2 regions of the Pseudonocardia sp. DR1-2 genome follow, and region 1 is predicted to be linked to the other one. Evidence: riboswitches for the same ligand, from Rfam matches in the RefSeq annotation. Region 1 holds a riboswitch; the other holds the start of a gene.
The links. A riboswitch is a leader RNA that binds a small molecule or an ion and turns the genes downstream of it on or off. The one in region 1 is predicted to bind thiamine pyrophosphate.
Positions count from the first base shown of each region.

Region 1 (3,927 bases):
AAGACGGTCATCGTGTCCGCGGTGCTCGGCGTCGTCACCTTCGCGGTGTCGATGTTCCTGATCTCGGGCATCGAGTTCGTGAAGGGCTCGTCGCTGTCCGGCTCGTCCGGGACCTCGGTGAGCAACGTCGTCCGCGGCGGTGCTCCCCCCACCCAGCAGGAGAACGACCGGGGCGACGGCTCCGGGGGCGACTCGTCGACGTCGTCGTCGAGCTCGACCTCCACCGAGGAGTCGGGCACCAGCACGTCGGAGTCGTCGACCGGCACCCGTGACCGGGACTCCGGTCAGGACGGCTCGGGCTCGTCGAACCCGCTGCAGGACGGGCTGAACCGGGTCCTGCCGACCCAGCAGCCGGGCTCCGGCCAGTCGGGTCAGGACTCGGGCGGGCAGAGCTCCGGCGGCCAGGGCTCGGGCAACCAGGGTTCCGGCACGCAGAACTGACCCGCCTGCCCGGCGCAGGCGGGCTCAGCGCAGGCGGGCCCGCAGCGCCGCCGCGGCCGCGCGCGGGTCCTCGGCCTCGGTGATCGCCCGGACGACGACGATCCGGTCCGCACCGGCGTCGAGGACCTCGTCCAGGCGGTCGCCGTCGATGCCCCCGATCGCGAACCACGGTCGCGCCGGGGTCCGTCCGGCGACCGTGCGCACCAGGTCCAGGCCGGGGGCCGGGCGTCCCGGCTTGGTCGGGGTCGGCCAGCACGGGCCGACGCAGAAGTAGTCCACGCCGTCCTCGTCGGCGGCGGTCAGGGTCTCGGCGGGGCTGTGCGAGGACCGGCCGATGAGCACGTCGTCGCCGACGACCCGGCGCGCCCACGCCACCGGCAGGTCGTCCTGGCCGAGGTGCAGCACGTCGGCACCCGCGGCGAGCGCGACGTCGGCGCGGTCGTTCACCGCGAGCAGCGCGCCGTGCCGGCGGCAGGCGTCGGCGAGCACCTCCAGTGCGGCGAGCTCCGCGCTCGCCTCCAGCGGCCCGCCGGGCCCGCCCTTGTCCCGCAGCTGGACGATGTCGACCCCGCCGGCGAGCGCGGCGTCGGCGAACTCCGCCAGGTCACCGCGCGCGGTGCGGGCGTCGGTGCACAGGTAGAGACGGGCGTCGGTGAGGCCGTCGAGCCGGGCGCGACGGGTGTCGCCGGTGCCGGGACGGGTATCGGTGTCGGACACGGCTCGCAGGCTACGGCGTAGCCTGGGCCCCGGACGACGACGAACCACGGGAGCCCGGGCAGCGGGCTGAGAGGGGATCCGCGACGCGGTCCCGACCGTCGAACCTGATCCGGGTCATGCCGGCGCAGGGAGTGAGGTGGATCCGATGAGCGCGAGTGCCGGACGGCTGGTCGTCGCGGGTGCGGGGGCCGTCGGCCTGTCCGTCGCCCGCACGGCGGCCCGCGACGGCTGGTCGGTGACGGTGTTCGACCCGGCCCCCGGTCGCGGCGCGTCCTGGGTGGCGGGCGGGATGCTCGCCCCGGTCACCGAGGCCTGGCCCGGCGAGGAGGACCTCCTCGCCCTCGGGCTGGACTCGGTCGCGCGCTGGCCGGAGTTCGCCGCGGCCCTGTCCGCCGACGCCGGCACCGACGCCGGGCTGCACCCGGAGGGCACCGTCGTCGCCGCGACCGGGTCGGGGGACCGCGCCGAGCTGACCGCGCTCGCGGACTACCTGGAGTCCCTCGGCCGCGACGTGCACCGGCTGACCGGTCGCGAGCTGCGCCGGCTCGAACCCGCGCTGGGCCCGGAGGTCCGTGGCGGCCTCTCGGTGCCCGACGACCCGTCGGTGGACAACCGGCGGCTGCTCGCCGCACTGGCGACCGCGGCCGGGCGGGCGGGGGTCGTCGTCTCCGACCGCGGGGTCGCGCGCGTCCTCGACGACGGCGCCCGTGTCACCGGCGTGCGGCTCGCGGACGGGACCGAGGTCGCGGCGGACGCGGTCGTCGTCGCGGCGGGGGCGCACTCGTCGTCGCTGCACCCGGTGCTCGACGGGCTGGTCCGCCCGGTGAAGGGCGAGATCCTGCGGCTGACCCGCCGCGCCGGTGCCCTGCCGCCGCCGTCGCGGACGGTGCGGGCGCTGGTCGACGGGCGCCCGGTCTACGCCGTGCCGCGGACGCTGCCCGGGTACGGCGACCTCGTGATCGGCGCGACGACGGCGGAGAACGGCTTCGACACCGACGTCACCGTCGGTGGGGTGCGCGACCTGCTGCGCGACGCGGAGCGGATCCTGCCCGGCATCGCCGAGTACGCCCTGACCGAGACCGCGGCCGGGCTGCGGCCGGGCAGCCGGGACAACCTGCCGCTGATCGGGCGCACCGGGCCCGACGGGCTGGTCGCGGCCACCGGGCACGGCCGCAACGGGATGCTGCTGGTACCGGTGACCGCGGCGGCCGTCGCGGCGGTGCTGCGCGGCGACGACGTACCGGAACCGGTCCGCGCGGCGGATCCGCGACGGTTCGCCCCGGCCGCCGCCGGGGCACGCGAGGAGGGGAACCACTGATGCGGATCGTGCTGAACGGCGAGCACCGCGACGTCGACGACGGCGCCGACCTCGCCCGGATCCTGGCCGAGGCCGGGCTGCCGGAGCGGGGGATCGCCGTCGCCGTGGACGGGGAGGTCGTGCCGCGCACCTCGTGGGCCGGGCACCGCCCCGCCGACGGCGCGCGGGTCGAGGTCCTGACCGCGGTACAGGGAGGATGAGCATGGCTGTGCAGACCGACAAGCTCACGTTCGGCGACCACCTGTTCGACTCGCGGCTGGTGATGGGCACCGGTGGTGCCGCGAACCTGGAGATCCTGGAGCGGGCGCTGGTCGCGTCCGGCACCGAGCTGACGACGGTGGCGCTGCGCCGTGTCGACGTCGCGGGCGGGACCGGGTTGCTGGACCTGCTGCGCCGCCTCGGGATCGCCGTGCTGCCCAACACCGCGGGCTGCCGGACCGCCGCCGAGGCGGTGCTCACGGCGCGGATGGCGCGCGAGGCGATGGAGACCGACCTGGTGAAGCTGGAGGTCGTCGCCGACGAGACGACGCTGCTGCCCGACCCGGTCGAGCTCCTCGACGCCGCCGAGCAGCTCGTCGACGACGGCTTCACCGTGCTGCCCTACACCAACGACGACCCGATCCTCGCCCGTCGCCTGGAGCAGGTCGGGTGCGCCGCCGTCATGCCGCTCGGCTCGCCGATCGGTACCGGGCTGGGCATCCGCAACCCGCACAACATCGAGATGATCGTGGCCGCCGCGGGCGTGCCGGTCGTGCTCGACGCCGGGATCGGCACCGCCTCGGAGGCGGCGCTGGCGATGGAGCTGGGCTGCGACGCGGTCCTGCTCGCCACCGCCGTGACTCGTGCCGCCGACCCGGAGCGGATGGCCCGCGCGATGCGCCGCGGGGTGGAGGCGGGCTGGGACGCCCGGCACGCCGGTCGGATCCCGCGCCGCTACCGGGCACAGGCGAGCTCGCCCGGCCGCGAGGACTGAGGACCGACGTCCCGGTGCGTTCCGCGGAACGCACCGGACCGTCTCGGGAGGGCTCAGGCGGGGGCGACGCCGTCGGCGTGCCGCCGGGCCAGGGCGCGGTAGAAGTCCGGGTTGGTCCGCACCCACCAGCGGGCCTGCTCGGTCAGCTCGCCGCGCTCCTTCGCCGCGGAGCCGAGCATCAGCCGGTCGGCAGCCAGCTCGGAGTTCGGCGCGACCGTCGACCCGGCGGCGACCATCGCGCCCTCGCCGATCCGGGCACCGTCCTGCACGGTGCTGCCGTTCCCGACGACCGCGCGCGCCCCGATCACGGCGCCGTGCACCACGCACAGGTGCCCGATCGTGGCCCCCTCGCCGATCTCGGTGACCGGGTCGTCGCCGCCGTGCAGCACCGACCCGTCCTGCACGTTGGCGCCGGCACGTACGACGATCGGCCCCAGGTCGGCGCGGAGCACGGCGTTGTACCAGATCGAGGCGCCCT
Region 1 is NZ_JAMQOF010000001.1:988,801-992,727, reverse strand. Features, by position in the region: gene ND486_RS04600 (hypothetical protein) at 1-441, shown strand, start outside; gene thiE (thiamine phosphate synthase) at 466-1,167, opposite strand; TPP riboswitch at 1,198-1,306, shown strand; gene thiO (glycine oxidase ThiO) at 1,304-2,476, shown strand; gene thiS (sulfur carrier protein ThiS) at 2,476-2,676, shown strand; gene ND486_RS04580 (thiazole synthase) at 2,679-3,449, shown strand; gene ND486_RS04575 (gamma carbonic anhydrase family protein) at 3,503-3,927, opposite strand, start outside.

Region 2 (3,927 bases), on a different contig from region 1:
CCAGGCCAGCGCCATCGAGACAGTGAACCCGATCAGCGTCACCTGGACCGTCGGCAGCGTGTTCGCCCACAGCTCGGCCCGGAACGCCCAGCCCTGCTCGACCACCCGCAGCGGCGAGGGCAGCACCTGGGGGCGGGTGCCGGCGACGGTGACCGCGACCTGCCAGGCGACCAGCAGGGCGGTGACCAGCGCCGCGGCCGGCCACAGCCGGCGGATCACGGTGCCAGGTAGTCGTTGGTGAACCAGGTCGAGAAGTCCGGCTTCTGCCGCACCGGGGCGCCGTCCGGCCCCGCGACGGTGCCGGTGTCGTAGAGGAATCCGGAGAACCCGGCCCACTGCTGCGGGGTCTGGAACCCGACGCGGCCCTGCGTGTCGCGCAGGAAGCGCTCGCTGAGCATCTGTGCGCCCCGGTCGACCAGCGCGTCGGAGGTGAACGCGCCGGGGTTGGCCTCCTTCAGCATCCGGGCCGCGGTCGACGGGTCCTGCGCGGCCAGCGCGTAGCCCTTCTGGACGGCCTGCACGAACGCGCGGGCCCGGTCGGGGTTGTCGCGCAGCCAGGTCGAGTTGCCCAGCAGCAGCACGTTGTAGGAGTCCGGGAAGCCGTAGTCGGTGTAGCGGAAGGTGCGGATCGGCTCGCCCCGCAGCTGCGCCTCGATGCCCTCGACGTTGACAAACGGCTCGGTGAAGTCGGCCTGGCCGGAGTAGAGCGCCTCGTAGGCCGCGGTGGACAGGACCTCGGTGCGGAAGTCGCCGCGACCGCCGTCGGCCCGGATCACGGCCTGCATCTTCTGGTTCTCACCGGGCCCGCCGAACCCGGCGTAGACCTTGCCGTCGAGGTCGCGCGGGCGCCGGATGTCGGTGCGGTCGGAGCGCACCGCGATCTCGGTCGCCCAGTGCTGCAGGATCGCCATCACCGAGGTGATGTCGGCGCCCGCGGCCTTCGAGAACGTGAAGGAGTCCTGGAAGCCGATGCCGAAGTCCGCGGCGCCGGAACCGACCAGGGTGTCCGGTGAGGTCTGGTTGTAGGGCAGGAACTCGACGTCGAGGCCGGCGTCGCGGAAGTAGCCCGCCTGCTGGGCGGCGAACAGCCCGATGTGGTTGGTGTTCGGCGTCCAGTCCAGGGCGACGCGGATCGGCCCGCCCCCGGCGGGGCCGTCGGCCGCGGCGCAGCCGGACAGGGCCAGCGCGAGCGCCAGCGCGACGGCGAGCGGACGGAGAGCACGTGACAGCACGGAGCGGCCTCCCTACGCCGGTGTGACCCGGATCAGGTTCGAACGGTCGGCGGCCGGTCCTGCCGCCCTCTCAGCCTCGGTGCGCGGGCTCCCGCGGTACGTCCTCCGAACCTTACGCGGCCCACCCCGTCCTGCCGGGGCGACCTCCGTCGCACCGGTCGACCGGACACCCCCGGTCACCGAAGCCTCCGGTTCCGTCACCTGCGGTGATCGTCGGGACGGGCCGGGCGAGCCGCCGTCCGCGGCGGCGACCACGATCGTTATCCTCGCCACCACACCCGCGACGCTGTGTCACGAACCCGCTCGCGGGAGCTGACGCGGAAGGGACGAGATGGCGGCCTCGCTCTGGACCTCCGGCACGACCGGGCGGCCGACGCCCGACCCGGCACCCGCCCTGGTGCGGGTCGCGTTGCAGGCCGGCGCCACCTCCGTGGCGCACGCCGACGTCGCCGCGATGCTGTCCGGGATCTGTGTCGCGCTGGTGCCCGCCGCCCGGGTCGGGGGTGCGGCGCTGCTGCTGCGCGAGCCCGCCGACCCCCGCGACCCCGAGGCCCGGCGGGTGTTCGGCTCCGACACCGCCGCGCTGCGCCTGGGTGAGCTGCAGCGCCGGGCCGACGCCGGGCCGGGCCCCGCCGCCGAGCGCGGCGACCGCACGCTGACCACCCCGGACCTGACCCGGTCCGGACCGCCCGAGCTGGCCGCCGCCGCGGCCGACTGCGGCCTGGTCCGCTCGCTGTCGGTGCCGGTCCCGGTCGCCGGGCGCACCGCGGGCGCCCTGCAGCTGTTCGCCCGCGGCGGGCCCGACGACCCGCTCGGTGAGCGTCTGGTCGTCGCGCTGGCGCCGGTGGTGACCGCGCTGGCGGCCCGGCTCACCGACGTCCGCGAGCTGGCCCGGCTGCAGCTGCGCGCCGAGCGGCCGTCGGTGCCGGAACAGCCCGACGCGCTCGACCGCACCGCGCTGATCCCGGCGGCCCGCCGCTCCCCCGTGGTGCCGGTGGCGCCGCGGGTGCCCGCCCAGCGGCAGGCGCGGCACCGCAGGCACGACCAGGGCTGACCCGGGGTCAGGCCTCCGGCCGGTCCCGGCGGGCCGCACACCGTTCGAGGAGCTGCTGGTGTTCCTGCAGGTAGGCCGACACGCGCTGGCGGCTGACCCCGAACAGCCTGCCGATCCCGGCGATCGTCTCGCCCTCGGCGTGCAGCGCGACGGCCTCCTCGCGGCGGAACCGGCCACCGACGGCGCCCAGGCCGTCGAGGGTGCGGGTGAGGGTCTCCACGATCAGCGGCCGTGCCTCGCGCGGGACGATCGCCCGCCAGCTCAACCCCTGCGACCGCAGCTCCTGCAGCTCGGCCACCCGTTCACGGGCCGAGGACAGCTCGGCGACCGACGCCTCCAGCTGGGCGGCGAGGGCGGCCAACGCGGCGTCGGCGTCGTCCGCGGCGGCGTCGCGGAGGTGCGCTCCGTCCTCGGCGTCCCGCTCGGTCGTCGTCACACCATCGAGCCTACGGGGGCGGCGGCGACGGCCGGTGGGCGCGGCGTACCGTGATCCACGCAAGGGGGGTTGCTCCCTCGAACAGGGCAATCCCGACAGTGGGTGTGGAGGGCGCGCAATGGGCCGGTACGACGTCGTCATCGTCGGCGGGGGATCCGCGGGGGCGGTGCTGGCCGCCCGGCTCACCGAGGATCCCACGCGCCGGGTGCTGATGCTCGAGGCGGGTCGGCCCGACCACCGCTGGGACCCCATCATCCGGATGCCCGCCGCGCTGTCGAAGGCGTGGGGCAACCCCCGCTACGACTGGTGCTACGTCACCGAGCCCGAGGCCGGTCTGGCCGGGCGCCGGATCGCCGTCCCGCGCGGGAAGGTGCTGGGCGGCAGCAGCAGCATCAACGGGATGGTCTACCAGCGGGCCCACCCGGGCGACTACGACCGCTGGTCCCGCCTGCCCGGCTGCGGACAGTGGAGCTCGGCCCACCTGCTGCCCTACTTCCGCCGCCTGGAGCGGCGGATGTCCGAGCACGGCACCCCGCTGCCCGACGGCGGCCACGGGCCGCAGGTCCTCGAGCGCGCCCCGGCCGCGGGCCCGCTGAACGCGGCGTTCCTGGCCGCGGCGCAGCAGGCCGGGCACGCGCTGCTGGACTCGACGAACGGCCCGGTCCAGGAGGGCTTCTCCCGCACCGAGCGCACGATCTCGCGCGGGCGCCGCTTCTCGGCGACCGACGCCTGGCTGCACCCGGTCGCCGCGTCGCGGCCCAACCTGACCGTCCGCACCGGCGCCCTGGTCCGCGCGCTGCGCACCGACGCCCGCGGTACCCGGGTCATCGGCGTCCGTTACCGCGCCGCCGACGGCACCCTCCGCGACGTCGACGCCGGCGAGACCCTGCTGGCCGCCGGCTCCATCGCCACCCCGCAGCTGCTCCAGGTGTCCGGCTTCGGCGACCCGGAGCACCTCGCGGGCATCGGCGTCGAGACCCGGGTGGAGCTGCCGGGGGTCGGCGCGAACCTGCAGGACCACCTCGCGGTGCACCTGCAGCACGCCTGCTCCCAGCCCATCTCGCTTGCCCCGCACCGGGCCCCGCACCGGCTGCCCGCCGCGGCGGCCCGCTGGCTCGTCTCGGGCACCGGGATCGGGGCCAGCAACCACTTCGAGATCGGCGGGTTCGCCTCCACCTCGATGGCCGGGGGCATCCCCGACGTGA
Region 2 is NZ_JAMQOF010000007.1:231,818-235,744, reverse strand. Features, by position in the region: gene ND486_RS21795 (ABC transporter permease) at 1-219, opposite strand, end outside; gene ND486_RS21790 (ABC transporter substrate-binding protein) at 216-1,232, opposite strand; TPP riboswitch at 1,224-1,337, opposite strand; gene ND486_RS21785 (hypothetical protein) at 1,564-2,286, shown strand; gene ND486_RS21780 (hypothetical protein) at 2,294-2,722, opposite strand; gene ND486_RS21775 (choline dehydrogenase) at 2,841-3,927, shown strand, end outside.
Region 2: linked by a shared signal. The riboswitch ahead of ND486_RS21790 (ABC transporter substrate-binding protein) and the one ahead of thiO (glycine oxidase ThiO) in region 1 are both predicted to bind thiamine pyrophosphate.